Regions from separate parts of the Lysobacter rhizosphaerae genome, predicted to be linked through region 1. Evidence: riboswitches for the same ligand, from Rfam matches in the RefSeq annotation. Region 1 holds a riboswitch; the other holds the start of a gene.

The links. Region 1 has a riboswitch for cyclic di-GMP ahead of ACYVGE_RS00165 (isopeptide-forming domain-containing fimbrial protein). Riboswitches for the same ligand answer to the same signal wherever they lie in the genome.
Region 2: it holds a riboswitch for cyclic di-GMP, as region 1 does, so the genes downstream of both, ACYVGE_RS09715 (autotransporter domain-containing protein) here and ACYVGE_RS00165 (isopeptide-forming domain-containing fimbrial protein) in region 1, are expected to answer to the same signal.

Annotation. Positions count from the first base shown of each region.
Region 1 is NZ_BAAGXO010000001.1:32,860-48,742, reverse strand. It holds gene ACYVGE_RS00180 (arginine deiminase-related protein) at 1-897, opposite strand, end outside; gene dusA (tRNA dihydrouridine(20/20a) synthase DusA) at 894-1,943, opposite strand; gene ACYVGE_RS00170 (OmpA family protein) at 2,075-7,159, opposite strand; gene ACYVGE_RS00165 (isopeptide-forming domain-containing fimbrial protein) at 7,186-14,658, opposite strand; cyclic di-GMP riboswitch class I at 14,732-14,823, opposite strand; gene ACYVGE_RS00160 (AgmX/PglI C-terminal domain-containing protein) at 14,865-15,883, opposite strand, start outside.
Region 2 is NZ_BAAGXO010000007.1:108,309-124,191, reverse strand. It holds gene trmB (tRNA (guanosine(46)-N7)-methyltransferase TrmB) at 1-410, opposite strand, end outside; gene ACYVGE_RS09725 (thiazole synthase) at 410-1,216, opposite strand; cyclic di-GMP riboswitch class I at 1,466-1,553, shown strand; gene thiS (sulfur carrier protein ThiS) at 1,648-1,848, opposite strand; gene ACYVGE_RS09715 (autotransporter domain-containing protein) at 2,015-3,853, shown strand; tRNA gene ACYVGE_RS09710 (tRNA-Gly) at 3,973-4,046, shown strand; gene ACYVGE_RS09705 (ATP-dependent zinc protease family protein) at 4,146-4,682, shown strand; partial or broken gene rimK (30S ribosomal protein S6--L-glutamate ligase) at 4,679-5,536, shown strand; gene ACYVGE_RS09695 (response regulator transcription factor) at 6,047-6,727, shown strand; gene ACYVGE_RS09690 (sensor histidine kinase) at 6,861-8,201, shown strand; gene ACYVGE_RS09685 (hypothetical protein) at 8,294-8,443, opposite strand; gene ACYVGE_RS09680 (branched-chain amino acid transaminase) at 8,585-9,502, opposite strand; gene ACYVGE_RS09675 (hypothetical protein) at 9,673-10,287, opposite strand; gene ACYVGE_RS09670 (hypothetical protein) at 10,374-11,006, opposite strand; gene metF (methylenetetrahydrofolate reductase [NAD(P)H]) at 11,138-11,968, opposite strand; gene ACYVGE_RS09660 (alpha/beta fold hydrolase) at 12,169-13,101, shown strand; gene ACYVGE_RS09655 (sensor histidine kinase) at 13,187-14,224, shown strand; gene ACYVGE_RS09650 (LytR/AlgR family response regulator transcription factor) at 14,221-14,985, shown strand; gene ahcY (adenosylhomocysteinase) at 15,348-15,883, opposite strand, start outside.

The DNA.
Region 1 (15,883 bases):
CACACAGCAGCGCAACGAGCCGCCGCCCGCCTCGATGGCATCCATTTCGACCGTGGCCACCGTGAAGCCGGCGACGCGCAAGCGCTCGCGGTTGGCCTCGGTCAGCGTGCGGCCCGCGCGCGCGCTCATCCATACCGTGTCCGCGGACAGCGAGATTGCGTTGCCGACGAAGGCCGCGTGCTCGGCAGGCGAACACGACACGACATGGGGCGCATACAGGGAAGCGATGGCCTCGACCACGGCCGCATCGGCGAATCCCCGCGGGCAGACGATCGCCGCCCGCCCAGCCAGTACGGCCAGCACCACGTTGGTGTGGTACTCGCCCGGCGCGAGATCGAACAGCAGCGTCGCACGCAGGCCGAATGCCTCATGCATCAGGTGCGCGCCCTCTTCGTCGCAGCGTTCGGACAGGCCACAGAAGCCCAGCCCGCGCGCGCGATCGATCACCAGCGCGCCGGTGAGTTCGCAGGGATGTGCCTGCGTCGACAGATCGACCTCGGCGTAATCGAGCACGCCGGCGAAGAAGCCGCGGATGTCGTCGCGCGCGGCTTCGCGCTGGCGCACCGGGTGGCGCATGCGCCCGACCACGTAGCGCCCCGCCGCCGTTCCGAACACGTTGTTGGGGAACAGTGCGTCCGGCGTGTCCGGGCTTCCGGCGAAACAGACGGTGGGGAGGACCCCGGAAAACGCGCGGTGCAGTTCGCGATGCTGCAAGGACGCGCTCGCCGGGTCGAACGCCGCGGCCTGCGCCATGTAGCGGTTGTCCTGCGCCGACTGCTCGGCCAGGGCGAAGCCATCGGGCGCGACCAGGAAGGCCGCGCGCGCGGTGGCCGGGCCGAAATCGGTTGCACAACCACGGGCGAAATCGAGGAAGGCGTTTGTGTCGCGAGTGATCATGCAGAGGCTTCCGCGGTGGCGAAGGACTCGGTCAACGCAAGCGCCTGCTCGACCAGCGACCAGTCCGCACCCGGCTTGTGCGCGCCCTCGCTGAGCACCTGCCGGAAGGCGCGTCCACCGCGTTCGCCGGCAAACAGGCCGAGTATGTGGCGCGTGATGTGCTTGAGGAACGCGCCACGCGCAAGCTCCGCCTCGACATACGGCCGGTAAGCGCGCAGCAGGTCGCCGCGCGTGCGCAGCGTGCCACCGAACCACGCCACATCGAGGCGGTGCAGCAGATAGGGGTCGTGATAGGCCGCGCGGCCGAGCATCGCGCCATCGGCGTGGTCGAGGTGCTGGGTGGCTTCGTCCATCGTCGCGATGCCACCGTTGACGATGATCTGCAGGTGCGGCCGTTCCCGCTTCAACCGATAGGCCCAGTCGTAGCGCAGCGGCGGAACCTCGCGGTTTTCCTTTGGAGACAGGCCCTGCAGCCAGGCGTTGCGCGCGTGGATGACGAACATCTTGCACCCCGCGGCCGCGACGCTGTCGACGAAGTGGGCGAAACGGTCCCATTCATGGTCGTCATCGACGCCGAGACGGCATTTCACCGTCACCGGGATATCGCACGCGGCGATCATCGCGGCGACGCTGTCTCCGACCAGCGCGGGCTCGCGCATCAGGCACGCGCCGAAGCGGCCCGCCTGGACACGATCCGACGGACAGCCGCAGTTGAGGTTGACTTCATCGAAGCCGGCCTCGGCGCCGATGCGCGCAGCCTGTGCCAGGAGCGCCGGCTCGCTGCCGCCCAGCTGCAGCGCGACCGGATGTTCGCTGGCATGCAAGGCGAGCAATTTATGGCGATCGCCGTGGATCACCGCATTCGCGTGCACCATTTCCGTGTAAAGCCGCGCATTCGGTGCAAGCACGCGGTGGAAGGCGCGGCAATGCGTGTCGGTCCAGTCCATCATCGGGGCGACGGACAGGCGCAATGAGGCCGAATAGCGCGACAGATCCCCACCACTCGGGGATTTGTCCTGAGCTCCATTGCGCGCGATTTCGGTCATCGGGAACTATCGTCAGCCGTGGGAGGGACGGCTTGATAGGTTACACCGCGCGTATCGACCTCCATCGGAATGGCTCCATTCCGAGTCTCGAAGGGAGCCGCACCGACCCGCGGCTCCCCGCGTTTACCGCGCTACAACGCGCCGACGACGTTCAGGAACACGCCACGGTGGCGGTAGCTCAGGTCGGTGAGGTTCTCCGAGAAGTCGGTGAAGTTGTATCCCACGCCGGCCTTCACGTGCTCGCCGAAGTAGCGATACACGCCCACCAGCATGCCGCTGCGGGATTCATCGAGGTCCGGCAGTTCCAGCCTGCGGGCCTCCAGCAGCCCCTCCCACTGGTCGAACAACCGCACGTCGGTGCGCATGATGACGAGTTGCGCGCGGTTGTCGAAGAACTGCGGATTCTCGCGATCCAGGCTCACCGACCCCAGGCGGTAGGCGTACTTGCCGCCCACCGACCACGACGGGGTCAGCTCGTAGTTGGCGTCCACCGAGGCGATGTGGCTCTTCTGGATGAATTGCGCCGCCGTGCCGTTGAGCGCCACCTGGTCCGTGGTCGGCACGTTGTAGAAGTACGTGTACTTGGCGAGCGCGTTCAAACGGTTGCTGAGCACCGGGCGGTAGCCGAAGCCGACCACGCCCTCGGTGAACTTGCCGTCGTAGAACTGGCCCTGCGAGCTCTCGCTCATCGAGTGGTCGAGCTTGCCGACCAGGCGCCAGTCGTCGGACATCTGGTACTTGAAGTTGTTGCGGAACAACCAGGTGGTGCGTTCCACGTGCGTGGCGTCGGCCTGCTCGGCGTCGTCGTTGCGATACTCGACACCGCTGGAGACCTGGGTCGGGCCATTGCTGTAGGCCACACGCACGCCGCTCGCACGGCGGTCGGTCTCGGCCGCCGTCTCGCTGTTCTGCAGGGTGCCCAGCTCGGCGTTCGCGCCCACGGTCCAGTGGTCGTCGAGGTTCAGCGACAAGCCGGCGGCATGCGTCAGGCCGCGGGCCTCGTTGGCGTCCTGGTAGCGCTCTTCGGCATAGACGCTGCTGCTGTCCGCCAGTCGGTGCTTCATGCCGCCGACCAGGCTGCCGCGCTGGCCGCCCAGGTTGGTGCCGTCGACAACGTCGCCATGCTCGTTTTCCAGCGCGTAGTTGAGGTACAGGGTGGTCTTGTCGGACACCATGTAGCTGGTGCCCACACGCCCGCCCGGACCCAGGTCGCCGGCCGAGACTTCGGCCTCGAGACGGAACTTGTTGCCACGCAGCGCGGCGCCGGCACCCAGTCGGCCGTTGTCCTGGCGGTCGCCATCCTTCGAAACGGTGCCCTGGACGAAACCCCACGCATTCCAGATGCTGGCGGAGTCGTAACCCACGTGCACCACCGCATCGGTGCGCTGGCCCTGCTCCTGGGTCAGCGGCACCACCGCGCGCTGGTCTTCGCGCTTGTCGTTGCGCACGCCGGTGGCCACGTTCCAGCGATCGTTCAACTGGTACTTGACGTTCACCTCGGCGGCTTCGAGCGTGAGGCCCGCGCCCTGCTCGCGGTGATCCGCCTTGCCGACGACGCTGAGCTTTTCGCCGATCGGCAGGTCGAGCGTGCCGCCGTAGTACGTGCGGTCGGACAGCGTCCCCAGGCCGGGCGCCGAGTAACCGGCATCCTGCGCCTGCGTGTACAGGGTCACCCTGCCCTTGCCGTTCTTGAACACGTCGCCGATGCCGAGGCTGGCGTCGGCGCGATAGCCACTCGCCTCCGCGCCGTCGAACGCCGCCGGATCGGTACCGGTGAAGCCGAAGCCGCCGTCATACGAGAACAGCGAATGCGACGCCAGGCCCGTGGTGCGGCCGCTCTGCAATTTCAGCCAGGTATCGGTGGTCCTGCGCAGCGTGAGGTCCACGCCGAGCACGCTGCTGTCTTCTGCATCGTCACTGCTGCGGCTGCCGGTGAGGCCGATGCCGACATGGTCGTTGACCCACACATGCGCCTGTCCACCGGTGGTGAGCGTGTCGATCTCGTCGAAGCCGGGCGTGTACTCGTAGCGCGCCACCAGCCAGGCCTCGTCTCCCGAGAGACCTCCGTTGTGCACGAGCATGTTGTCGCCGCCCGTGGACGACAGCGGCTCGGAGAGCAGGACGCGACCCTGCAGGTAGTCGATGTCGTAGTCCAGGCCGGGGCGCAACTCGACCGTACCCGTGACCAGCTGCGAGTCCTTGTCGCGCATCTCGATGCGCAGGCGCTCCGAGCCGGTAAGGATGTCCTGGTTGCGCAGGTAGAACAGCGAACCGCCGGTGCCGCGGAATTCCTCGCGACCGGCAATCGTGCCCGGCTCGGCGGCGAAGCCGCTCACGACCGCGCGGCGTTCGCCGAACGCCGTGGTCGCATCCGCCTTCCACTCCGCATTGCCGCCGTAGAGCCCGCGGTCGACCTGGGCCAGTTCGTTGCTCGCGTAGTCGGTCTTGAAGTTGCCCCACATCGCGTAGTCGTCGCCATGCTCGGCGCGCAGGTAGAACTTGCCCAGGGTGGGCGCCATCTCCTCGACGGTGCCGTCATCGCCGAAGGTCGGATAGTGGTAGTCCGGGTCGATGCGGCGGAACAGCGCGTCGGGGGCCTTGTCGAGGAAGTTGCCGAAGATGTCCCCCACCGGCCCCTCGCGCGTGTCGGCACTGCCGGTCACGCGCCAGCCGTTGCCGAACTTCTCGGTGCCGAAGAACGCCAGTCGCCCGTCGAACGAAGAGCTGCGCTCGAAGGCCGTGTTCTCGCCCTGCAGCAGGTCGGCAGGCCCGCTGGTGCTGTTCGTCGACGCGGTCAGGTCGGCGACGCCGACGAAGAAGCGGTCACGCTCGCGCATCTCCAGGTCGCGCAGGTAGAGATTGCCGTTGCCTTCCGCATCGAGCACCGCCACCTCCACGGTGTGCAGGCCTTCGGGCAGGATCTCCTCGGCGATGAAATCGCCCTTGGCGTCCACCGGCACCGGCCGGCCGGCCACCCATACCGTGTGTCCCTCCGGGATGCCGCCGCCACGCACCGCGATGGTGTTGCCACCGATGCGGATGTTGCGCTTCGCAATGTTGCTCTCGCCGTAGCCAGCCAACGGCGGCGCCGCGCCTTCAGCCGTTGCCGGCGCCGGAATATCCGCAACGTTGCCATCGCCCTGGGCATTGACCAGCCACAACGGACGCGGACTGGTCTCGTCGAACCTGCCCTGCTCGTCGTACACGCGCAGCACGTACTGCAATTCACGCCCGGCAGACGGAACTTCCACAACAGCCGGCTGCCACTCGGCTTCGCCGTTCGCGTCCAGCGTCACCGCGGCCAGCGGCGTGCCCTGCACGGACTGTCCCTTCTCCTGGATGCGCACCTCGGCGCGCTGGATGAAGCTGCCGTAGTTCGAGTACATCCGGAAGCGCACCGGCTCGTCGACCAACGCCACCTGCGGCGAAGCGGACACCGACAGGCGCGGCGCGGCCTTGAGGTCGTCGAACTGGAAACGGATGCCCGCATCGTCCAGCGCGACGTCGGTGCAGCGCTGCACGTCGGCGGAGCTGCGGCCCGGATCGTCGATGGGCTGGCCGTTCACCGAGATGTGCATCGGGTTGAGGCCGAAGGCATTGCGCGGCGTCAGTTCGCGGGTCAGGCGGGTGATGTCCACGCCTTCGTAGTCGTCGCGCAGCACAGGCTCGTCGTACACCACCTGCACTTCGATGTAGGAATCCGCGCCCTGGACGAAACCCTCGTTCGGCACGTCCTTGGCCTGCACGAAGCCGTGGCCCTCGTGCTCGACCTGTTCCGGACTGAGCTCCATCAGGCTGCGGATGGTGTCCATCGCGCGGCGCGCGCGCGCCGCAGACAGGCCGATGTCATCCTCGTACACGGAGGCAGTGCGGCGATCCAGGCGCTCGTTGCCGGTGTAGCCGATGAAGCGTAGGCGCACGTTGTCGCGATCCTTGACCTCGGCCATGGCATCGCGCAGGCGGTCGGTGAGGCCGGGCGGAGTGACGATGTCGCTACCGTCCATCGTCAGCACCGGGAGCGGACCACCCGAGGGCTGGTGGACGCGGGTGACGATCTCCTTGTCCGCTTCCGCCGGGCACATCTGCGGCTCTTCGGGCAGTTCCCGCAGCGGATCGTCGTACCAGAACTGCACTTCGATGCGGCGGTTGAGCTCGCGGCCCTGCGGCGTGTCGTTGGCACCAACGAACGCCGTGGCGCCGCGGCCATCACTGAGCACGGCTGCGGCCGGCAAGTTCAATGCCTGCTGCACCGCGAGCGCGGCACGCTGCGCGCGCGCCTTGGACAGCGCGGTCGCATCGCCGTAGATGCGCGCGTTTCGGTCCGACAGGGCCATGTCATCGGTATAGCCGACGAACTTGGCTACCACGTTCTGCTTGCCTTCCAGGTTGGCGAAGCCCTTGCGCACCTGCTCGATGAACGCCGGCGTGACGTCCACGCCTTCTTCGCCGTAATGCAGCGCGGAGACCAGGTTGTTCACCCGCGTGCGGCGCGCCTGCCCTTCCTGGAAACGCATCACGCAGAGTTCCTGCACGCGGCAGACCTTGATCTGGCGGAGCTCTTCCTTGACGACGACCTCTTGTTCCTTCGTCGCGGCCTTGGGTTCGTCGTACCAGACTTCCACTTCCACGCGGCGGTTGCGGGCGCGGCCCGCGTCCGTTGCGTTGCTCGCCACCGGTTTGGTATCGCCCATGCCTTCGAACGCGATCGCTTCCGGTGGCAGCGTGAGTGCGCGTTGCAGCAACTCGGCCACTTCGCCGGCGCGTTCACGCGACAGGCCCTGGTTGTCGCCATAGCGCGCGGTCAGTTCCGGCGACAGACGCTGGTTGTCGGCATGGCCGATCAGGTGCAGGCGCACGTTGGCCTTGCCCTGCACCGATTCCATCGCGCGCCGGATCTTCTCGACGTCCTTGGCGCGGAGGGTGATCGCACCCGAATCGAACTGCAGCGGCGCGATGATGCCGCCCAGCTTCACCGTTTCCATCACCTGGCCATCGACCTGCTGCTTCTCGACGTGATCGCCGCGTTCGGTCTGCAGCACGCTCGGGTCGCGAACCTCCGGGCGAAACGCCTGATCACCGGGCAGATGGCGTTCGACGGATTCGCGGATCGGCGTGTCCTGGATCTGGTCGCTGGCGGTCTGGTCCCCGGTCGCCTGTGCCAACGCCGTGGCGGTCACCAGGCTCAAGGCGAGCAGCGGCAATCGCATGCTTTTCATCAACATGTTCTTCTTCGGCATGGTGTTCACTTGCGCGCCCCCTGGTTGCCCGTCGGGCGTTGCACTGGCGCGCCGAGGCGCCAGAACGTCTGTTGTTCCACCGTGAGCTCGTAGTCGGCGCCGGCGGTCGGCCAGGCCTCGGTGACCTTCGCCTTGACCGCGGCCAGGCGCGCTTCGACCAGATCCGGATTCTCGAGATCGGCCAGGTAGGACAGGCGCAGTACCGCGCGCTCCTTCACCAGTTCATCGATCAGCGTCTGCATGCGCGGCTGCCACTGACGGCGCAGCTGCGTGCCGTCGTGTTCGAACACTTCGTCGCTGAGGTCCAGGCTCACCACGCGGAAGACCGATGCACCGTAGTCGATGCTCAGCGCCTTGCCGCGCGTGGCGCGCGCGATCACGGTCTGGCGGGTGGAGAGGCGGTAGCCGCTGGGCAGGGTGCGGTCGTCCAGCTTCAGCACGAAGTTGCTGCCGCGGTCTTCGTTCGGCACTACCGCGCAGGTCAGGTGATAACGGCCGTGCGCGTCAGTCGTAGCCGCCAAGCCGCGCGCGCTCACCACGCGCACGCCACCCAAGCCGCCTTCGCCCTGGTCCTGGTGGCCATTGCGGTTGGCGTCGTCGAACACCTTGCCGATGACGTCGGTGCAGTCGAAGGTCGGATCCGGCACCACGCGCACGGTGGCGGTGGCGTCACCGGAAAGCGGACGGTTGGTGAGCCCGTTCCAGACGCGCGCGTGGTTCACGAACTCGCCCTCGCCCACGCCGGCGCCGACGGCCAACAGCAGGGTGATCGTGTGTTCGTCGCTGGTACCAAACGCGACACCACTCCACGTCAGCTCGCGCCCGTTCTGCACCGGCTCGGTCGGCACGTTGTCGATGCGCGCCGAACCCGGCACGTAGCGGAAGCCCGCCGGGTAGGAGTCGACCGCGCGCACATCGCGCAACTGCAAGCCCGAGAGGTTGCGCAGCGTGATGGTGTACGGCACCAGCTGGCCGCGCACGACATTCTTCATCGGCGTGGTCTTGCTGATCGACAGCGCACCGCTCAGGTCGAGATCGAGCGGGATGTGGTTGTTGAATATCTGGCTGCTGCCCGGCACGAACGTGTTGTCCAGGCGCAGGTGCAGGTAGTAGGCGGTGCCTGCCGAACGCGCCGGCACCGAAGTGGCCGGAGCGAATTCGGACGGCTGCGCTTCGCAGCGCTGCGTGGTACCGGGGATGGCATCGCTCACGCCGGCCGGGCAGCTCGGCACGGAGAACGCCGCGGTGCTCGCATCCGAGGTCGGCGGAATCAGCGCCGAGGCACCGGCGATGAAGTTCGACGACGGCGGCGCGACTTCGAACACGTAGCTGGCACCGGACGGACACGCCGGATCGGCGAAGTTCATGTCGAAGCGGTAGAAGCCGCCCTGCTGCGTGACCTGACCCTGCTGCGCCGGATCGGCGAAGCAGCTGGCCGGCAGCGCGGCACCCGAGGCATCGAGCATGCGCAGACGCGCACCCGGGATCGCGCCACGGTTCATGGACTCGTAGACCACGCCGTTGGGTTCGATCGGCAGGTTGAGGTTCAACAGGTTGCTGCCGGGCTGCACGGTCATCGCATGGATGCGCTGCAGGTCGTTGCTGAACACCGAATCCGCGTAGCCGAGCTTGGCCGTGGTCGCAGTGGCACCCGGCGCGGTGAAGCGCACTTCCATCGCCTCAGACGACGTGTCGTTCGGCGCCACGCCGGCGATCTGCCAGGCGCCATTGGCATCGGTGGAGGTGCTGCGTTCGAGGCGGTTGTTGCGATACAGCTGCACGTTCCAGCCTGCGAGGACGCGTTCGCCCGCATCCGCCGTCTTGTTGAAGTTGGCGTCGTGCCAGGCCTTGCCGCTAAGCACGCCGACGCCGATCCGGCCGCCGACATCGAACGAGACGCTCGCGCTCGCGGTCTGGGTCGGGTTGTTCCAGCTCACCACGCCCGTGTTGGTCACGCGCGTTCCGGCTGCGAGGCCGGACGCGATGGTGGCGCGGAAGCGCAGCGTGGCCGATGCGCCCGGTGCGAGATCACCGTGGCTGCCGGCGTAATCGGCCGTGATCGCCGAGCCCACCACCGTGATGCCAGCGGTGCTGCCATCGAGGGCGGCCGAGCCGTTGACGTAGATGAGCTGGCCCGGCGCGGAGGCGTTGAGGTCGTCCACGACCTGCACCAGCGTGGCCGGCATCGGCGCGATGTTGCGCACGGTGACGACGTATTCGACTTCGGCACCCGGCAGGGCCATGCCGCCGCCCACCACCGCGACCTGCTTGCTGATGGTCAGCATCTGCGTGCCGCCGACGACCACGACGGTCGGTTCGGGGCCGGTCGCCGGATTGCCGTCGCCATCGGTCAGCAGGCGCGGTACTTCGACGCTGGCTACCGTGGCCTGGTTCGAGATCACCGTGCCATTGGCGGTGCCAGCGTTGACCTGCAGGTCGAACTGCACGACCGCAACCTGGCCCGGATTGAGCGTGCCGACGTTGATGCCGGCAATCAGCGGCGACACACCGCCATCGGGCACGCCGACGGGCTGGCCGTTCAGGGTGAGCGAGTTGGCGACCCAGCTCGTGTACTGCGGCACGTTGTCGCGCAGCATCACCTGCGTGGCGGGCGCCTTGCCGTTGTTGTAGATGCGGATGGTGTAGCGCAGCGTGTCGAGCGGTTCCACCACGCCCGGCGCGCCGTTGTCGATGCGCAGCGCCACCAGCTTCTCGGCATACATCAGCGGCGAGTTGCCGACCACGTCGCGGGTCGGGTCGTTGACGACCGGCGTGCGCGGATCGTCCGAGGGCACTTCACCGATGACGTCGGTGCCCGTGGCGAAGGCCTGGTTGGCAATGATGGTGCCGTCCACCGCGCCCGCGTCGACGGTGACGTTGAAGGTGATGGTGACGACGTTGTCGGCGGCATTGGCCGGGTTGTCGGCACGGACCACACCCACGGTCGTCTCGACCGGCGAGTTGATACCGATGCCGTTGATCAGCGGCGAGCCGTTGGGGCCATCGGCCAGGGTCAGACCGTTGAGCGTCGCGGTGCCCGCCACGTACGTGGTGTTGGCCGGCACGAGGTCGCGCAGGACCACGCCATGCGCATGATCGGTACCGGTATTGCGCACGGTGATGGTGTAGCGCAGCGAATCGCCTGCCATCAGCACGTTCGGATTCGCGCCCAGGTAGGTCGGTACCTTCTCGATCACCAGCTGCGGCGCGGATTCGATCGGCAGGCGGGTCGGATCCTCGTCGCCGGAGACGTCCGGGTTGGCCGGACCGTTGACGCTCGGGTCGTCGCTGAGCTGCAGCAGCAGGGTGCCGAACTGCGCGCGGGCCTGGTTGAGCACGACGCTGCCGTTGGCGATCACCGGCACGAGTTGCACGGTGTATTCGACGGTCACGGTTTCCGAACCCGACCCCACTGCGCCCAGCGTGAGATTGCCGATGTCGATCAAGCCGGTGCCCTTCGCACCGCCATTGGCATTGGTGTTGTTCACCGCGCCCGCCGGCAGCGCGCCGACCAGCGCCAGCGTGCCCGGCACGAACTTCGCCGGATTGTTGAGCGCATCGAGTTCGTCGACCAGCGAGATGCCGGCGGCGCTGACGTCGCTGAGGTTGCTCAGTTGCACGCGGTACCGCACCACGTCGCCCGGATGCGCGGGCATGGGGCTGACCACGGTCTTGGTGAAGTCGAGTCGCGGCGGATCGGTGAGCACCGCGTACGATGCCGGCCCGATGCAATAGTCGTTGGGCGCCGTCCAGTTCGGGCAACCGGCGCCGTGGCGCTCGAAGGTGCTGTTGCCATCGAGGCCGGTCCAGTCCACGACCACGCTGTTGGCCAGGGACGTCAGGGCGGCAATATTGTTCGCCACGCGCACGTCGTAGCTGACCTGCACGGACGTGCCCTTCGCCACGTTGATGTCGGCGTTGCCGGCGGCCGTGCTCCAGCTGAGCACGTACGGATTGCCCGCCGTGCCGTTGCCCGTGATCACCGGCGCGCCCAGGGTGTTGCCGGTACCGGTAACGATCGGATTGCCGGCGTACTGGAGGCCTACCGCAAGGGTATCGACCAGATGCAGGTCGAAGGCGTCCGACGCATTCGCATCGCCGGCCGCCGCCAGGGTCACGGTGTAGCGCACGACATCACCACCGCCGGCGGTGGTCTTGTCGCCGGTCTCGGTCACGCTCAGGGTCGGTTCGACGATCGTGAACGTCGCGGGGGCGCTGAGCAGCGGTGCCTTCGCGGTGCCGCCCGGGCTGGTCGCGTAGGTATAGGAAACGGTGTTGTTGACCTGCACGCCCTGCTGGGCGGACAGGAGGTTGCGCACGCGGGTGCGCAACTCGATGGTCGCCTGCTGGCCCGCGGGGATCTGCGGAATGACGACGCTCATCTGCGTCGGCGTACTGCCGCCGGTGTTGGCGCCCGCTACGCCGGTCACGGTCGCCCCGACAAATTCGAGGTTCGCGTCCAGCGTATCGGCGACGGCGACATCGAACAGCGCGCTGCTGCTCGGCGCACTGGGCACCGTGATGGTGTAGACGACGTCTTCGCCAATCGTCGCCAGGCCCGATGCCGGGGACGTGACGACCTTGGACGGACGCGCACCAGGCGTGGTCACCGTGCTCGAGGCCGGGGACGTCACGTAGTCATTGAGTTGTCCGGGGCCATCGGCGCCCGTACGTTCCACGACCGTTGCACCGTCGATACCGGTCCAACGCGCCACGGCGGTATTGATCAGGTCCTGGTCGGCGAGCACGGAGTTCAGCACGCGCACGTCGTAGGAAACCTGGATCGACGCGCCCTCGGCGATGTCGATGTCGGCATTGCCGTCGGCCAGACTCCACACCAGCGTCTGCGGTGCGGCGGCACTGCCAGTGCCGGTGACGACGGGAGCACCGATCGTGTTGCCGGTGCCGGTGACCGTCGGATTGCCGGCGTACTGCAGGCCCGCGCCGAGCGTATCGGTGAGCGACACATCGAATGCGCCAGAGGCATCAACGCCACTCGCCGCCGTCAGCGTGACGGTGTAACGGATGACGTCGTTGACGGCCGCGATGGCGCGATCGGCGACCTTGGCGATCCTCACCGTCGGTTCGACGATGTTGAAGACCACGGCATTGGTCGTGAGCGCGGGTTCGCGCGGACCACTGTCGCTTTCCGCGTAGGTGACCGAAGCCGTATTGCTGACGTCGACGCCTTCCTGCGCGCCGAGCACGTTGCGCACCCGCACGCGCACGTCGACGAAGGCCTGCTGGCCCGTCGGAATCTGGTCGATCGCGATGTCCAGCTGCGAGGCGGTGCTCGAATTCACCACGCCCGCGCCATTGACGACACCGCCCACGGATACGGTCGCGCTGACGTACTCGAGATCGGCGCTGAGCACGTCCGTGACCTGCACGTCGTACATCGGCGAATTACGCGCCTGGCCGGGCACGGCGATGCGATAGACCAGCTCCTCGCCAATGGTGGCTTCGCCGTTGGCCGGCGACAGCAGCGCCTTGGTGGGCGGGACCGGCGGCGCGCCGATGCGCACCACGGTGGGATCTTCGTCGTCCACCGCAGGATCGGGATCCGCCTGGCCGTTGACGGTCGGGTCGTCGCTGTCCGCCAGGAACGTCCCTGTGCTGCTGAGCAACTGCGCCTGGTTCACGACCAAGTGGCGGTTGGCCAGCGTCGGGAGCAGCGTCACGTTGAATTCGACGCGCGCTTCATTGCCCGCCGCCACGTCGATGCCGCGGATATCGATCAGGCCCGTGGCCGGATTGCTGTTGTTGACCGTACCGGCCGGCACCGAGGTGAACACCAGCGAGCCGGGCACGAAGTCCGGCGGCAGCTGGTCGCGGAAGAGGGCGTCGGTAAACCCGGACTTCGTCGCCTGCAGGCGCAGGGTGTAATGCAGCACGTCACCGGGCGTGGCGGTCCTCGCCGGATCGTCGCCGCTGGTGAGGTCGCGCACCGTCTTCTCGTAGAAGTAGCCCGACAGCAGGACCGCGAGCGAGTGCGCGTCCTCGTGGTCGTCGATGCCGACCGTGCCGTTGGTGAGCGTGCGGGTCACCTCGACGCGCGCGGGATTGCTGCTGCGGTCGTTGAACCAGCTCGTCGCACCGGCGACGTTGGTGAGGGTGACGCCGTTCTGGCTGTTGGCGTCCAGCTTGGTGCGGTACTGCACCACCAGGTGCTGCCCGGGGGCGATCGGGCCCGCGGCGTCGAGGAACTTCAGGCTCAGCTCGCAGGTGGGCGCCGCGGTATAGGAGCGCGTGTAATGCACGCCTTCGGTCAACGCCGTGCCGCCGAGCTGGACACTCGTGATCTGCGGCGTCATGTCGCACATGCCGCCGTTCGGGCCGTCGGGCAGGCGGTCGAGCAGCGTGACATTCCATGCGTCGAACTGGCCCGTGTTCACCGCGTCGACGGTGAAGTCGCCCCATTGGCCGAGGTTCAGTCCGCCACTACCGAGCGCCGCGCTACCGGTCTTGTTGACGACCAGGTTCGGCCCGGCGATCTGCGTCGGATTGGAGATGCCGTTCTCGCCGGGCAGCGGGGTATAGAACGTGCTGTCGATGAGGCGACCGAACTGCCAGATGGCCGTGTTTACGAAGGACTTCCCGAGGACATTGACACTCGGGTTGTCGTTGAGCACGGTGGTGATGTCGATCGCCAGCCGCCCGCCCTTGGGCAGGATGAAGCCCGGCGGGAAGTGGAATTCGATCAGGCCATTCGCATTGGCGACGATGTTCGGATTGATGGGCGCGCCCAGCGTCGTGCAGGACAGGTCCGTGCACCAGCGCACGCTGGGCGTGCCGACCAGGCTCATGTCGACGCCCGTGCCGGGAATCACGGTGGGCAGCTGCGCCGGCGGCGTGCTTGGGTCGCCGTCATCCAGCCCGTTGAGGTACACGGTGACCGGATCAAAGCCGATGTTGTCGTACAAGGTGATGCCGTGCAGATCGTTCTGTGAGGCACCGTTGAGCACCACCGTGCCGCTGGACGGATCGATCAGGACGGGAATCAGTAGCCGGTAGGTGAACGGCACGCCCACGGCCGCGTACGACGGCGCGGATTTGTTGATCGACTCCACCGGGACCAGGAAGTTCTGGCAGTTCGGCCGCACACGCTGCAGCGAGCCGTTGACGAACCAGATGTGGTGCTGGTGCACGGCGTCGCACGCGATGTTGCCCATGGTGAAGTCGACGTTGTCGAACACCACCAGCCACCGGTCGTCGTTCTGACCTGGCGACGTATAGAAACTGATGTTGGTATTGAGCGGGTTCGGCTGCTGGAAGTTCCGGATGACGCAGTTGCCGTCGATGGTCAACTGGCTGGGGGCGGGGTTGACCACGTTGCCGTCGATCACGCCGCCGTAATCGGCAACGCAGTCCGCCGCATATGCGCCAAACGTCGTGCCGAGCAGCACCAACAAGGCGCACAGCTGGATGCGAATCCAGCTCTTGCCTGTTCCTGCTTTGCGTGCGAGCCCCAGATCCATACACCCTCACTCCGTTCGCGTGCGACGCAAGCCACCGACGGACCAAGGGAATGCCTGCGCTTCGGGCGCAGGTTCCGGCGGTCCCGCTGCCATGGGGCGCTTTGCGCGCCCGACAGGCCGGTGACTTTGCGTCGCCACCTTTCGGTGGTTTTGCCTTTGTCGTATTGCGTTTTTTTGCTTTGAAACGCGCGTTTCGACGCGTCGTCTCAACCAGACGGCAGGAAATTCATCGGGTACACGATCGTTACCGCAGGCACGTCCTTCGCGCCGAAGTTGAAGCCCTTGACGCGCTCCACGATGCCGGAGGTCAGGTCCGGCGCATCCATTTCCGACGACTGCACCTGGACCATCGAAACACTGCCGTCCGGCTGGATGGTCAGGCGCAGGATGACCTTGCCCTGCAACGTGGAATCACGACGAAGCTCGCGCTGGTACAGCCGGTACAGCGCAGCCTTGTAGCGGTCGAAGACGATCTGGATCTCCTCGCCGGAACGTCCTCCCTTGCCGCTGGCACCAACCGACTTGTTGTTGTCCGCGGACGCGATCGCGTTGATTCCACTCGAGGCCCTGGTCAGCGCCGCGCCCTTGATGGCTCCGCGCTCGCCACCGCCACTGCCGAAGCTGCGGCTCTGCGAGGACAGGTTGATGCCACCACTGCTTCCCGGCGCATTGCTGGCCAGCATGGCGCGTTCCGGACGCGCCGCGCCGGTGTCGGCACTGAGCTTCGCGGACTTGCCGAGCTCGGCCACGGCAGGCAGGTCGTCCACCGCTGCCAGGCTGTCCTTGAACGCCAGGATGCCCTGCGGCTTCGACGCCTGCGGCTGCTTCGGAACGGGCTGCGGTTCGACCTTCGCGGTCGGCCTCATCGGCTTGGGCTCGACCTTTTTCACCACCGGCTTGGTGAGTTCCGGCGGCGGCGGCGGGGCCTCCTCCAGCTTCTTGGTCTCGGGGATCACGGTGACCACGCGTTCCGGCAATTTCTCGGCCGCGGGGACGATCTTCTGCGGAACGTGGATGAAGGGGAACACGATCACCATCACCAGCCAGACGCACAGCGCGATAGCCAGGCCCTTGCGCGAACGCCGGTCCTCTTCGCCACGCGTCCACAGCATGAGGTGCGGGCGCGCACGCTCCGTCTGCAGCTCGCGCTCGACGATCCATTCGTTGCGCAGGCGATCGAGCTCTTCCTGGTACTCGAAGGCTTCGTCCTCGAGCAGGTAGAGCT
Region 2 (15,883 bases), on a different contig from region 1:
GAGGCGTCGGCGATCTCATGGGTCAGCACTTCGACCGCGTCGTGGTGGTACAGGCGGACATGGTCGCTGCTGTCCTCCGCGAGTGCGTTGAGCAGGCGGCCCACGCCGGGCGCATGCACTTCGATGCCGATGTAGTTGCGGTCCGGGTCGTGCCGGGCGGCGTAGCGCAGGGCCTCGCCATTGCCGAAGCCGATCTCGACCACGCGTTTCGCGCTGCGGCCGAACGCCGTGTCGAAATCACGCGGCACGCCCGCATAGTCCAGGCCGAAACGCGGCCACAGCTCGTCGAACGCGCGTTGCTGCGCCGGCGTGAAGCGTCCCTGGCGCAGCACGAAGCTGCGGACCTTGCGATGGCCTTCCTCGATGGTGAAGGGCTTGGGCGGGGCCTTGCGGGCGTCCTGCTCAGACATCAGCCGATCAGCCCGTCCAACGGCGACGATGCGCTCGCGTAGCGCTTGCGCGGGATACGCCCGGCCTTGAACGCCGCGCGTCCGGCTTCGACGGCGAGCCGCATCGCATGCGCCATCAGCACCGGATCCCTGGCGCCGGCGATGGCGGTGTTCATCAGCACGCCATCGCAGCCGAGTTCCATCGCGATCGACGCGTCCGATGCCGTACCCACGCCAGCGTCGACGATGATCGGCACCTTCGCGTTTTCGATGATCTCGATCAGGTTGTAGCGGTTCTGCACGCCCAGGCCCGAACCGATCGGCGCGGCCAGCGGCATCACCGCGACGCAGCCGATCTCCTCCAGGCGCCGGCACAGGATCGGGTCGTCGCTGGTGTAGACCATGACGTCGAAGCCGTCCTTCACCAGCGTTTCGGCGGCGGCCAGCGTCTGCACCACGTCGGGGTACAGCGTCTTCTGGTCGCCCAGCACTTCGAGCTTCACCAGGGTGTGGCCGTCGAGCAGTTCGCGGGCGAGGCGGCAGGTACGCACCGCGTCGTCGGCGGTGTAGCAGCCGGCGGTGTTGGGCAGGATGGTGAAGCGGTCCGGCGGCAGCACGTCGAGCAGGTTGGGCTCGCCGGGGTTCTGGCCGATGTTGGTCCGGCGGATGGCCACGGTGATGATCTGCGCGCCGGCGGCATCGCTGGCGCGGCGGGTCTCGTCGAGGTCCTTGAACTTGCCCGTGCCGGTGAGCAGCCGGGAGGAATAAGCCTTGCCGGCGATGATCAATGGATCCGCGGGCGGCGTGAACAGGGCGGGAAGCGTCATCCCGGGATTTTAGCAGTGGTGCTTTGGCAACGGCGCTGGTGATGCCGCTGCGCCGACTGAGCGCGCCGGGCGCTCCGCTCCGCCTACCGTTCGTCGATTGGAGCAGGGATCTGCAGCGAGAGTGGCCGTTCCGACTGCGCGGACGCGTTGGGTTCATGCAGCAGGATGCATCGGGCCCGGCACGGCGAGCGTTCCCCTGCGTCTCCCCCCGGCGAAGAGGTCCCTGCTACGCGCGGTTTACACCGTCGGTATGTACAAGAGCACACCCGGTGCGAGCCGGGGCCGCAAAGCCGAGGATCCGGGCGACTCCCTCCGCCCCGATGGCCGGGTTCCCACTACCGCGGTGTTCACCGCGCGTCTTGACTGGCCCGACTGGCTCTCTCCCCAGCCGGGTTTTTTGTTTCCGGGGTACGCATCGCCGCGACGCCGGTTCAGCCGCCGCCCAGGGCGTGCACGATCTCGATGCGGTCGCCCTCGTGCAGCGCGCGTTCGCCGTGGCGGCTGCGCGGCACGATCTCGCCGTTCACCTCGACCGCGACACGGCGCTCACCGAGTCCTTCGGCCTGCAGCAGCTCGAGCACGGTAATGGGATTGGCGAGGGCGCGTTGCTCGCCGTTCAAAACGATGTCCATGCGGGCATTGTCGCGGCACTCGCGGGCCGGGGCCAGTGTTGTGCGCCATGCCGCAGTGCCCCTTGTGGAGCGCGTCACGGCATGGTTCGATGCGTGCGCCATGCGTGGGCGTATTGCGCCCCGCCAGAAGCCAACCATAAGAAAGTCCACTCTGGGGAGAGAACCGATGAAGAAGCCCGTCCGCCGATTGCTTGCCGCCGCCCTGGCGCTGGCCACGGCTCCAGCGTTTGCAGGAACCTTTTCCAATACGATCTTTTTCGGCGACAGCCTGACCGATTCGGGTTTCTACCGGAACTTCCTCATCCAGCCGTCGCCGCTGGCGCCGCCCAATCCGTCCAACGCCCTGGTCGGCCGCTTCACCACCAATCCTGGCCTGGTGTGGTCCGAGTACCTGGCCAACTACTACGGCACCAACGCGGCACCGGCATGGTCGCTGACCAACACCGGCACGCGCATCCCGGGCACCGGCAGCAATTACGCCGCTGGCGGCGCCACCGTCGTGCCGGGTCCGGGTTTTCCGCCCAGCCCGCCGACAAGCTTCGCCCCCTCGCTGACCACCCAGGTCAATGCCTACCTCGGCGGCGGTGCGGCTGATCCGAATGCGCTGTACACGGTCTGGGGCGGCGCCAACGATCTGTTCTTCACCCTCAACGGCGCCACCACGCCGGCACAGTTCCTCGGTTCGGCGGCGGCACAGGTCGGGCTGGTCGGTGCCTTGGAGAATGCTGGCGCGCGCTATGTCCTCGTGCCGACCATGCCCGACGTCGGCCTGACGCCGTTCGGCCTGTCGCAGGGTGCGGCTGGCTCGGCCGGCATCACCGCACTGGTGAACGGCTACAACCAGACCCTGTTCGGTGGCCTCGCCCAGCAGAACCTGCGCGTGATTCCGCTGGACACCTACCACCTGCTGCACGAAATCAGTGCCGATCCCGGCGCTTACGGTTTCAACAGCGCGACCATCCCCGCCTGCGCCGGTACCTCGCTGACCTGCGTGAGCACCGGCAGCGGCCGTGCCTTCGCCGACGGCGTGCATCCCAGTACCGAAGCCCACCAGATCATCGCGGAGTACGCAGTATCGATCCTCGAGGCCCCGCGCCAGATGGCGCTGCTGCCGAATTCGGCGTCGATGGTGGGCCGCTCGCGCGCCGAACGCGTCGCCGCGCACACCGGCAAGCCGGCCGCGGACGGCATGAAGTGGTGGAGCGACCTGCGCGGCGACTTCCAGCGCTATGACGACGGCGACATCTATGACGGCGCCGGCCCGACGCTGAGCTTCGGCGTCGACTGGAGCAGCGGTGACCTCGTCTACGGCGCGTTCGCCGGCTACGGCCGCCAGTCAGAGGACTTCGGCCACAACGGCGGCAGCTTCGACCAGACCGACCTGAGCCTGGGCGGCTTCATCGGCTGGTACGCCGACAACGGCGCCTGGGCGAATGGCCAGCTGAGTTGGAGCCAGGTCGACTTCGACATCGATCGCAAAGTCACGCTCGGCCAGTCCGTGCGCAAGCACAGCAGTTCGGCCGACGGTGACAACCTCACCGCCGGCGTCAGCGCGGGCTGGGACTTCGGCGATGGCGCGCTGCGCCATGGCCCGGTGCTGAGCCTGCTGGCGCAGCGCATCGAGATCGACGGGTTCAAGGAGAACCACGCCGACCAGTCCACCTCGCTCGCCTATCCGGACCAGAATTTCGATTCGCTGATCGGCAGCGTCGGCTGGCAGGCGACCTACGCCATCAGCGAGCAATTCCAGCCGTATGCGCGCCTGACCGTGGACCGCGAGTTCGAGGACGCGGACGCGGAGGCCCAGGCACAGCTGCAGTCGATGCCTGATACCGCGCCGTACGCCGTGCCCGGCGTGCAGTTCGACCAGGACTACGGCACGCTGACCTTCGGTGCGCGCACCAAGGTCTTCGGGTTGCAAGCCAACATCGGTACCAGCCTGACCGTGGGCCAGAGCAACGCCGACCATGCGACGGTGTTCGCTACGGTCGGCGCGGATTTCTGACGCACATCGATCGATGAACCAGGCGAAGGGCCCCTCGGGGCCCTTTGCTTTTGTGGCCGGGCGGCCCGCCATGCCGCGTTGCCAAGCGCGTAACCCGGGGCATAGACTGCCGTCCGTCAGCGGGTGTAGTTCAATGGTAGAACTTCGGCTTCCCAAGCCGATAGCGTGGGTTCGATTCCCATCACCCGCTCCAGTTCGATGCTCGTGGAGCTTTGCAAACCGCGGCAACAAAACCGTAACGGCAGTCGCGTCACAGTGACTGCCGTTTTTCTTTTTTCCGCAGGTGTTTGGCATGGCACGACATATTCCTCGCGAGCGGATCATGCTCGGCTGGCGCGAGTGGGCCAGCTTGCCGCGGCTGGGCTTGCCCGCCGTGCGATGCAAGATCGACAGCGGTGCGCGCAGCTCGGCGCTGCATGTCGACCGCTATTGGCGGTTCAGCGAACGCGGTGGGCCGTGGGTCGGTTTCCGTCTCAGCAACGACGGCCACGGCGAGGCGACGGTGCAGGCAGCGGCACCCGTGTTCGACGAACGCGACGTCATCGACTCCGGCGGCCATCGCACGCGGCGCATCTTCCTGCGCACGACGCTGGCCCTGGCCGGCGTCGAACGCGAAATCGAAATAAACCTGACCGATCGGCAGGGCATGCTGTTTCCGATGCTGCTCGGCCGCACGGCGATGGCGGGATGGTTCGCGGTGGACCCGGCGCGATCGTTCCTCCATGGGCGACGCGAAGTCGGTACACCGGCCATCGCCCGGCCCGTTTCCCAGTCGCGGGTTTCCGCCATCCATTCACCGATTCGCGCCTCCCATTCCAGGCTCCCATGAAAATCGCGATCCTTTCGCGCAACAGCAAGCTGTACTCCACCCGCCGCCTGGTCGAGGCGGCGCGTGAACGCGGGCACAGCGTGCGTGTGCTCGATCCGCTGCGCTGCTACATGCGTATCGCCAGCGACGGTTTCTCCATGCATTACAAGGGCCGGCAGATCACCGATTACGACGCGGTGATCCCGCGCGTCGGCGCTTCCATCACCCGCTATGGCTCCGTCGTGCTGCGCCAGTTCGAACTGATGGGCACCTACACGCCCAATTCCTCCGACGCGATCCTGAAGGCGCGCGACAAGCTGCGTTGCCACCAGTTGCTTGCGGCCGAAGGCATCGGCATGCCGATCACCGTGTTCGGCGACAACCCCGATGACACCCAGGACCTGCTGGCGATGCTGGGCCCGCCGCCGCACGTCATAAAGCTCAATGAGGGCACGCAGGGCGCGGGCGTGATGCTGACCGAGAAGCCGTCTGCATCGCGCGGCGTGATCGAGGCACTGCGTGGCCTGTACGCCAACTTCCTGGTGCAGGAATTCGTCGCCGAGGCCAAGGGCGCCGACCTGCGCTGCTTCGTGGTCGGCAATTCGGTGGTCGCGGCGATGAAGCGGCAGGCGCCGAAGGGCGACTTCCGCTCCAACCTGCATCGTGGCGGCAGCGCCAAGGGCGTGCGCGTGAGCGCCACCGAACAGGACGTGGCGATTCGCGCAGCGCACGCATTGGGCCTGGGCGTGGCAGGTGTCGATCTCATCCGCTCCAAGCGCGGACCACTGATACTCGAGGTCAATGCTTCGCCTGGCCTGGAAGGCATCGAGGCCGCCAGCGAGGTGGACGTGGCCGGGGCCGTGCTCGACTACGTCGGGGCCCGGTTCAAGCGGGGCGGACCGCGCCACGCGTCCACGGGGCGGGCGCTCCATGAAAAAACCGCCGGTGAAAGTTATCTATTGAAATCAGCAAGTTAATTGTTAAATGCTGATTCTGCGCCGGCGCGGGCGCGGCTAAATAACGAAATTTTACGTGCCCTTTTTAACGGACTTTTAGTCCCGGCAGGCGTAGCCTGCGCAGACCGGAATCCCGCTGCTTCCTCGTCAGTAGTCGGTCGCAGGATGACGGTAATCGGGGCAACACCCTTTTTGACCCGGATGCGGCGGCCCCGCATCCGGGTCTTTCTTTTGGGTGGCTGGGGACACGTCGCGCACGGTCACAAGACCATCGCGAACAGATTTGTTAAAACAAATTTGTTAAAACGGATTTGTTAAAACAGATTTGTTAATTTCAACTCCTTGACGCTCCGGTCGCGCGCCACGCGCCTCCGGAACCCGGCAGCGGCCGCACGGTCGAAGCCTTACCTGAAGGAACGGATGGTCCCAATGCGCATCCTCGTCATCGAAGATCACCAGGACATCGCCGCCAACCTTGGCGACTTTCTCGAGGAACGCGGGCACACCGTGGACTTCGCCGCGGACGGCATCACCGGGCTGCACCTGGCAGTAGTGCACGAATTCGACGCGATCGTGCTCGATCTCAACCTGCCGGGCCTCGATGGCCTCGAGGTCTGTCGCAAGCTGCGCAACGAAGCGCGCAAGCAGACGCCCGTGCTGGTACTGACCGCGCGCGATTCCCTCGACAACAAGCTGGCCGGCTTCGACAGCGGCGCCGACGATTACCTGATCAAGCCGTTCGCGCTGCAGGAAGTCGAAGTCCGGCTGAATGCACTCGCGCGGCGCGGTCGCGGCGTGCAGACCCGCGTGCTCAACGTCGCCGACCTCGAATACAACCTGGATACGCTGGAAGTGCGTCGCGTGGGCAAGCTCCTGCAACTCAATCCGACCGCGCTGAAGATCCTGCAGGCACTGATGGAAGCCTCGCCGGCGGTGGTCACGCGGCAGGAACTGGAAACCCGGGTGTGGGGCGAGGAGCTGCCGGATTCGGATTCCCTGCGCGTGCATATCCACGGCCTGCGCGCGGTCGTCGACAAGCCGTTCGATATTCCGCTGATCCAGACCCGCCATGGCATTGGCTATCGCATCGCACCGCCGGAAAACGCTTGAACCCCGGCGCTGCCGTGCGCGGGCATGAGGGAGCAATGGGGACGTAATCGCGAAGCGCAGTGATTCCTGAAATCCCGCCGGTGGCGCCACCGGCGTGCCGCGCGCTCCCCGCGCTCCCGACCCTTGCCTGACCATGCCCATCGAACCCGGCCCCGTCCGCAAAGCCAAGACCCGCTACCGGCGCCAGCTGCGCAGCCGCATCATCCTGGCCTTCGTGTTGCTGGGCTTCGGCCTGACCGCGCTGTTTGCGTACGCGACCAACTGGACGCGGTCGCGCGTCGAGAATGCGCTGGTCGAGGACGTGATGAACCGCAACATCGACGAGTACGCGCGGCGGTTCTATTCGGATCCCAATCGCAATCCGGAGGTGCCGATCCAGCAGATCAGAGCCTACGTCTTTTCCCCGGAAAGCGAGAGATTGCGGAGGGATTTCCCGGAGTGGGGCCGTCTGCCCGATGGAATCCAGAACATCTCTGGTACCAATCGAGATGGAACACCATTCGTCTACAAGCTGGCGGTCCGCAAGACCCCGAACGAGTGGTTCTTCCTCGCTTACGACATGACCCAGACTATGCGCGGGGAGGAACAGTTCAATCGCGCCATCTACATCTCGGTGGTGGTGTTCACCCTGCTGTCGCTCGTCGTCGGGCTGTGGGCCGCGTCGCGCGTGATGAGCCCGGTCACCGAGCTCGCCACCCGCCTGAAGCAGTCCGGCAGCAGCGCCGAACCGGAAGCGCTGGCCTCGCACTTCCCCGATGACGAAGTCGGCCAGCTCGCCGAGGCGCTCGACGACTATGCCGAACGCCTCACCCACGTCGTCCAGCGCGACCGGGAGTTCAATGCCGACGTCAGCCATGAACTGCGCACGCCCTTGGCCGTGATCCGCGGCGCGGTGGAACTGTTGCTGTCGAAGCCGGATCTGGAGGAACGCACCCGCGCGCGCCTGCAGCGCATCCAGCGCGCCGAGCAGCAGTGCACCGACCTGATCAGCGCGTTGTTGCTGCTCTCGCGCAACGAACGCGGCCACGGCGCGACCGATGTCGCCAAGGTGGCCGAGCAGCTGCTGGATGCGCATCGGGCGCAGTTGGGCGGCAAGCCGCTTCAACTGCTGCTGGAAGGTCCACGCGGGCTGGTGGTGGATGCGCCGGAGTCCGCCGTGTCGGTGGCGCTGGGCAACCTCATCGGCAATGCGGTGAAGTACACGCCCCAGGGCCAGGTCGTCGTACGCATGCATCCAAAGGCTGTGGAAGTGATCGACTCCGGCCCGGGGCTGAGCGCGGAAGATGCTGCCAAATTGTTCGAACGCGGCTATCGCGGCACACATGCCGGTCATTCGCAGGGCGGCGGTATTGGCCTATCGATCGTCCGGCGTCTGTGCGATCTGTACGATTGGGAAGTACGAGTGCTGCCGGGCGGCGCGAAAGGTGTCGTAGCTATCCTTACCTTCGGTCGCGAACCACGCGCGATCCTCTGATCGCTGCCGACCGCTAAGCAACTTTGCTGCATGGACGGCGAAAATCGCCGTCCATGGCAGTGACTCCTGATCTGACGATCAGGAGGCGCATCTCAGATCGGCTGCTTCGGTGGCTGGGAGAACGGGTTATAGGTGCTCTGGTGCCCGGGACAATGACTACCTCCGGTATACAGATCCCACAGGTCCGACCAGAAGCCGGCGCCATTAACGTTTTCGATTTCGGAATCGGTGAGCTCACGCATCGTCATAGTTCCTTTATGCCTTGACTGTATGGATGCTTAGTCCGTTTTCGGACGCTTCGAATCATGCATACGTCGCAACGAAGCCCGCCTCATCAAATTTGACGATGCAAAACCGAAAATCTTGCATAAGCCACTGAAGAGTTACAGCGGCTCCAGCCAGCCGTGCTTGTCCGGCGTCCGGCCGTCGAACAGGCCGAAGAACAGGTCCTGGATCCGGCGCGTGACCGAGCCCGGCTTGCCGGTGCCGACTTGGCGGCCATCTACCGAGCGGATCGGGGTGATCTCCGCGGCGGTGCCGCACATGAAGAGTTCGTCGCACAGGTACAGGTACTCGCGCGGCAGGTCGCGTTCGACCACTTCGATGCCGTTGGCGCGGGCCAGGGTGATGATGGTGTTGCGGGTCAGGCCATTGAGCAGCGCGGCGCTGACCGGCGAGGTGTGCAGCACGCCGTCGAACACCAGGAACAGGTTTTCGCCCGCGCCTTCGCTGAGCAGGCCGGTGGAGGCCAGGGCGATGCCTTCGCCGAAGCCGAGCCGGCGTGCCTCGCGCGCGACCAGTTGCCCGGACAGGTAGTTGCCGCCGGCCTTGGCGCCGGCCGGGATGGTGTTCGGGGCGAAGCGCTGCCAGCTCGACACGCAGGCGTCGATGCCCTCGTCGACCACGCTGGCACCGAGATACTGGCCCATCTTCCACGTCGCCACCGCCACTTCGACCGGCGTGTCGGCGGACAGGCCGAAGCCGCCCAGGCCGCGGTACGCGACCGGACGCAGGTAATCGGTGGTGTTCTCGTTCGCCTTCAACACTTCGCGGCAGGCGGCATTGATCTGTTCCAGCGAGTACGGAATCGCCATGTCGTAGATCTTGGCCGACGCGAACAGGCGCTTGTTGTGGTCGGTGAGGCGGAAGATCACCGGTCCGCTGGGCGTCTGGTAGCTGCGGATGCCCTCGAACACGGACGAGCCGTAATGCACGACGTGCGCCATGACGTGCGTGGTGGCCTCGGCCCAGCGCTTGATCGCGCCGTTGTGCCAGATCCATTCGGGGTAGTGCATGGCCATTCGGGTTCTCGGTGGGGACAAAGACTGCGTAGTTTAACGCCCCGCCCATGGCGGCACTGAACCCCGGGGATGGGGGGTATGAAAAAGGCCGAGTGGTCTCCCGCGCGGCCCTGGATCACGGGTGGGTCGTTGAGCGGAAGCCGGCGACCGTGGCCTATTCCGGTACGGCCTCAGAACCGCAGCCACCAGCAGCCGAAGTAATGGGTCAGCCCGAACACCGTGCGCGCCGGCGTCGCGCTGTGGTCCAGGGTCTGCTCCACGCGCAGGGCGACCGGGTTGCGGCCCACGGCGGTCTGCGGGTACAGCTCGGCATCCACAGGTTTGGCCGGCGCGGCGGTGCCGGCATCGTTGCTGGCATCGTTGCTGGTGCCTTCACTGCCGGCGTCGGGGCGGTTAGGCATCACCGGCACGATGTCCACCAGCGGCCGGTTCGCCACCACATCCAGTCGCGTCCAGATGCGATAGCCCTCATCCGCGGAGGTGCCGGGCCAGTGATACACCCCGGCGAGACGGTTGGCGTCGCGGGTTTCGATGGCGCCGTTCACTTCGAAGACCAGGTCCTGCAGCGTGCGTGCGCAGCCGCCGACGCGGCGCACCGCCGCGGCGGGCGGCGCTTCGACATGGGCCGGGCGCTCGACCGCATCCACTTCGCTGCACATGCGGTCGGTGAAGATGGTCTGGCCGCTGGCGGTCACGCAGCGACGCACGTCGGCACGCGCCACCTGCGGCCACAGTGCCGCGAGCGTGCAGGCCAGGACGAGAAGCGGGAGCGGGCGAAGCAACATGTCCCGCAGCCTAGCGCCGGGGTCCGGAGGCGAAAAGTGAGGCCCGGCCCAGATCGCGCAGCCGTGGGTGGAGGGGCAGGCGGAGTTCAGGAAGCGATGAAATAGCAGCCCGCGTACCGGCGTACTTCGAAATCGACGATGCGCCTGCTGCCACCGGCGAACACCAGTTGCATCAGGCCGGCATCCTGCGGGATCACGGTCTGCTGTCCCGATCCGATCCAGGCGGAGAGGAAGCGTGCATCCGACAGCGGCTGGGCGGACAGTCGTTCGAGTTGCTTCATCACTGGCAGCGCGCTGCGGTTGCTCATGCCAGCCCAGTGATAGCTTTCGGCGACGCGGTTGACGTCGTGCAGTGCGAATGCGCCGACGAGGTCCTGCGACAACTGCTCGGGGGATCGCGCACAACCCGCGGCGGCGGAGCGACGACCAGGGATGGCTTCGTGCAGTGGTTCGGACGCGTCGCGATAGACACTCCCGAGCGTCGCCTGTTCGTCGCCCGTGTCGGCCATCGCGAGGCGGAATGCAAGTTCCTCGGAGATGCGCGTCGGTTGCGCGCGGAATGCCGCGCAGGGTTTGTCGGTGTAGACCGCGTTGCCGTCTGGCGCCTGGCATCGCTGGAGGATGGGACTCTCGCCGGCGCGTGCTACGTGCGGCGGCGCGGCGCTGAATGCGGCCAATGCTGCGACTACGGTGAACAGCGCGGAACGAAGGGGTTTCACGACGCGACCGATGAATCCGGGACACGCGTGATGCTCCGGTTCGCTTGGTCAACGTGGTGTGTGAGCGCCCCCGTTCATGCTGAACCTCCGCTGTTGGAGCGGCTGTAGTTCAGCAATGTCACCGCAGCTGGTCATCCCAGCCGGGCGAGCACGCTCGAGGTCGGCTTGGACAGGTTGAGCGTGTAGAAATGCAATCCCGGCGCGCCGCCATCGAGCAGGCGCTGGCACAGTGCGGCGACGAAGTCGGAAGCGAAGTCGCGCACGCTGTCGACGTCATCGCCGAAGGCCTGCATGCGCTTGCCGATCCAGCGCGGGATTTCCGCGCCGCAGGCCTCGGAGAAACGCCGCAGCTGGGTGAAGTTGGAGATCGGCATGATGCCGGGCACGATCGGCACTTCGACGCCGAGCTTGCGCACGTCGTCGACGAAGCGGAAGTACGCATCGGCGTTGTAGAAATACTGGGTGATCGCGCCGTTCGCGCCGGCGTCGACCTTGCGCTTGAAGTTGCGCAGGTCGGCGAATGCATCGTCGGCCTGCGGGTGGCATTCGGGATAGGCCGCCACTTCGATGTGGAAGAAGCCGTCGTATTCGGTGCGGATGAATTCGACCAGGTCCGACGCATAGCGGAAATCACCGGCCTGGCCCATGCCGGAGGGCAGGTCGCCACGCAGCGCGACGATGCGGCGGCAACCCATCGCCTTGTAACGCAGCAACAGTTCGCCCAGTTCGGCGCGCGTGCCGCCCACGCAGGACAGGTGCGGGGCGGCGTCGAGGCCGTGGTGGGCGTGCAGGCGTTCCACCGTCTCCGGCGTGTACGACAGCGTGGAACCGCCCGCGCCGAAGGTGCAGGAAACGTAGTCGGGGTTGTGCGATTTGAGTTTCGCCGCGGCCTTGTCCAGTTGCGCGCGTTGTTCGTCGGTCTTCGGCGGATAGAACTCGAAGCTGATCGAGGGGCTGGACATGCGGCAGGCCGTTTACGGGATTTCCGACAGTCTATCGCTTCATCGCGATGATAGGAAATAACAAACCGGGTGGAACGTCCTCCGCCGTTCGTCCCCGGGCGCTGCCGCCCGCCACGGCGTGCGGCCACTCGTCATTTATCCCGCGCGGCGCAGCGGCCGTGCGGCCACGCTGTGGCCACACCCAACGCAAGGAGCCCGTCATGCAATTGATCGCCCGGTCGATCTTCCGCACCGCTTTCCGGATCTTCGCTGCCAGCTTCGCCCTGTCGTTCGCGGTCTGGCACGCCGCGAACGCCGCCACCGCGCCGCGGACCTTCCACGACCTGAAGATCGAAGTCGTCGGCAAGGGCCGCCCGGTGCTGATGATCCCGGGGCTCAACAGCGCCGGCGAAACCTGGACCGAAACCTGCGCGGCGCTGCAGGCGGACCACGTGCAGTGCCACATCGTCACCCTGCCGGGCTTCGCCGGCCTGCCGTCGGCCGCGGATGCCAGCAAGGACGCGTGGCTGGACGACATGCGCGATCGCCTGCTCGCCTACGTCGATGCACGCAAGCTCAAGCACCCGGTAGTGATGGGGCACAGCCTGGGCGGCTTCCTCGCCCTGCAGATGGCGATCAAGCAGCCGCAGCGGTTCGACCGCGTGGTGATCGTCGACGCGCTTTCCTTCCTGGGTGCGGTCCGCAACCCGGCTGCGACGGCCAACGACGTCAGGCCGATGGCCGAAGCCATGCGCAAGCAGATGCTGGCGCAGGATGAGGCGGGGTACCGGGCCGGCGTGTCGGCGAACCTCCAGGGCATGGTGCACGCCCCCAGGCGCGTGGAGACCCTGGCCGCGTGGGGCAATGCCAGCGACCGCACGATCACCGCGCAGGCGATGTACGAAATGATGGTGACCGACCTGCGCGGTGAGCTGGTCAAGGTCCGCGTCCCGACCCTGGTACTCGGCGCCTGGGCCGCCTACGCGCCTTATGGCTCCACGAAGGAATCCACCGCCGCCATCTACAAGGCGCAATACGCGAACCTCGACGGCGTGCGCATCGAGATGAGCGAAGGCGGCTACCATTTCCTGATGTGGGACGATCCGCAGTGGTTGCAGCAGCAGGTGCGCGGGTTCATTGCCGCCAGCAAGTGATGCAACCGCTTCGCGACGGCCAGCGCTTGCTGGCCGTCGCATTGTCCAGAGCACCGAGCCGAATCCAGGAAGGAGAACCGATTCGATGATGCGCGCCGATGTCCGCTTTGCCCTGCTGAACCTGATTCCGGCCGTGCTCTATGCCGGCTTCATCATCATGAGTTTCACCATGATGGGCGGGCCCACCGCAGCAGCATGGTGGCTGGCCTGCAGCCTGGGCGCCGGGCTGTGGCTGGCGACCGGCATCCTGCGCACGGTGGCGCTGCGCCGGAACTGGTTCGCACTGGGCGCTGGCGCTCTGCTGGCGCGCCTGACCGCGAGCGTCGTGGTCGGCGCTTTCGTCGTGCAGTTCGGCGTGCGCGTGGTGATCGAAACCGCGGACATGCTCGGGTTCTACCGCCTGCCGCCGAGCGACACCTACGGCGTGCGCGAAGCGGTCGTCTACGCGGTCCAGGTCGCGCTGATCCTGTGGCTCTGGGTCGCCGCGTGGGCGGGCTGGCACCTGCTGCGCCATCGCCGCCAGAGCGAGATGGCCCGGCTGCGCGCCGAGTCGCAAAGCAACGCGCTCGAACTGGATGCGCTGCGGGCCCGGCTGAACCCGCATTTCGTCTTCAACGCACTGAACAACGTGCGTGCGCTGATCAACGAGGAGCCGGGGCGGGCCCGCGAGGTGGTGACGCGGCTGTCGAACATCCTGCGCCATGCACTGGAACACAGCCAGCGCGAATCGGCGTCGCTGGGCGAGGAGCTGGCCGTCGTGGACGACTACCTCGCCGTGGAGAGCGTGCACTACGAAGAGCGCCTGAAAGTGCATCGCGACATCGCCCGTGATGCGCTCGATGCGCAGTTGCCGCCGATGCTGCTGCAGCTGCTGGTCGAGAACGCGATCAAGCACGGCATTGCGCGCACGCCGGGCGGTGGCGAGCTGGGCGTCTCGGCGTGGCGCCACCAGGGCAAGCTGGCGATCGAAGTCAGTAACCCGGGCCGCGTGGAGCACTCCGGCAGGGGCCATGGCGTTGGCCTGGCTTACCTGCGTGCCCGGTTGGCGCGCGAACCGGGAAGCGACTTCCACCTGCAGCAGAACGGTCCACGCGTGCTGGCGCGGTTGGAGATCGCGCAATGAGCGCGCCCCTGCGGACGCTGGCAGCGAAGATGCAGCCGATGAAAGTATTGATTGTCGACGACACCCGGCTGGCGCGGCAGGAACTGCGCACGCTGCTGGCGGAGCTGCCGGATGTCGAATGCGTTGGCGAGGCGGACGATGTGCCGGCGGCACAGGCCGCGATCGAGATGCTGCAGCCGGACCTGGTGCTGCTCGACATCCAGATGCCCTCGGGCACCGGCTTCGACGTGCTCGAAGGCCTCGATCACGCACCTCTGGTGGTGTTCACCACGGCCTACGACCATTACGCGGTGCAGGCATTCGAGGCCAATGCCCTCGACTACCTGGTCAAGCCCGTGGTGCCCGAACGCCTGGGCGCGGCGATCGACCGCGCCCGCGTGCGTCGTGCCGCCGCGGAACCGGTCGACACCGACCCGCGCGGCCTGTTGGGACTCGACGACCAGGTCTTCCTGCGCGACGGCGAGCGTTGCTGGTTCGTGGCGCTGCACGAGGTCAGCCGGATCGTGGTGGACGGCAACTACGCCCGGGTCTGGTTCCGCGACGAGAAGGCGATGCTGGCGCGCAGCCTGAGCGCGCTGGAGGCGCGACTCGATCCGGCCCTGTTCTTCCGCGCCAACCGCAATACGCTGGTCAACCTGCGCATGGTCAAGAACATCGACCTGGCGGTGGGCGAGGGCTACGACCTGACACTGAAGGACGGCAGCACGGTGGAGGTGTCGCGGCGCCAGGCGCGCGAGTTGCGGGAACGGCTGGCGTTGTAGGCCGCCGGCGGGACGCTCCCACTGCCGTCATCCCGGCGCATGCCGGGATCCAGCTTCTGCTGTTGTTGGCCGCCGGCAGGACGCTCTCACTGCCGTCATCCCGGCGCAAGCCGGGATCCAGCTTCTGCCGTTGTAGGCAGCCGGCAGGACGCTCCCGCTGCCGTCATCCCGGCTTACGCCGGGATGACGAGCAAAACGTGGCAAATAAAAACGGGCGCCGAAGCGCCCGTTTTTGTTTGAAGCAATTGCCGATCAGAATCCGCTGATCAGAATCCGCCGATCAAAATCAGCCGATCAAAATCAGCCGATCAAAATCAGCCGATCAAATCGGCCGATCAAATCGGCCGGTCAAAATCGGCCGATCAGTAGCGGTAATGATCCGGCTTGTACGGACCATCCACCGACACGCCGAGGTAATCGGCCTGCTCGGCGGTCAGCTTGGTCAGCTTCACGCCGATCTTCTCGAGGTGCAGGCGCGCCACTTCCTCGTCCAGCTTCTTCGGCAGGATGTAGACCTTGTTCTCGTAGCTGTCCTTGTTCGCCCACAAGTCCATCTGCGCGAGGGTCTGGTTGGAGAACGAGTTCGACATCACGAAGCTCGGATGGCCGGTGGCGCAGCCGAGGTTGACGAGGCGGCCTTCGGCCAGCAGGAAGATCGAGTTGCCGCTGGCGAAGGTGTACTTGTCGACCTGCGGCTTGATGTTGAGCTTCTTCGCGCCGGAGGCGGCCAGCGCATCGACCTGGATCTCGTTGTCGAAGTGGCCGATGTTGCAGACGATGGCCTGGTCCTTCATCTGGGCCATGTGCGAGAGCGTCAGCACGTCCTTGTTGCCGGTGGTGGTGACATAGATGTCGCCACGGCCCAGCGTCGATTCGACGGTGTTGACCTCGAAGCCTT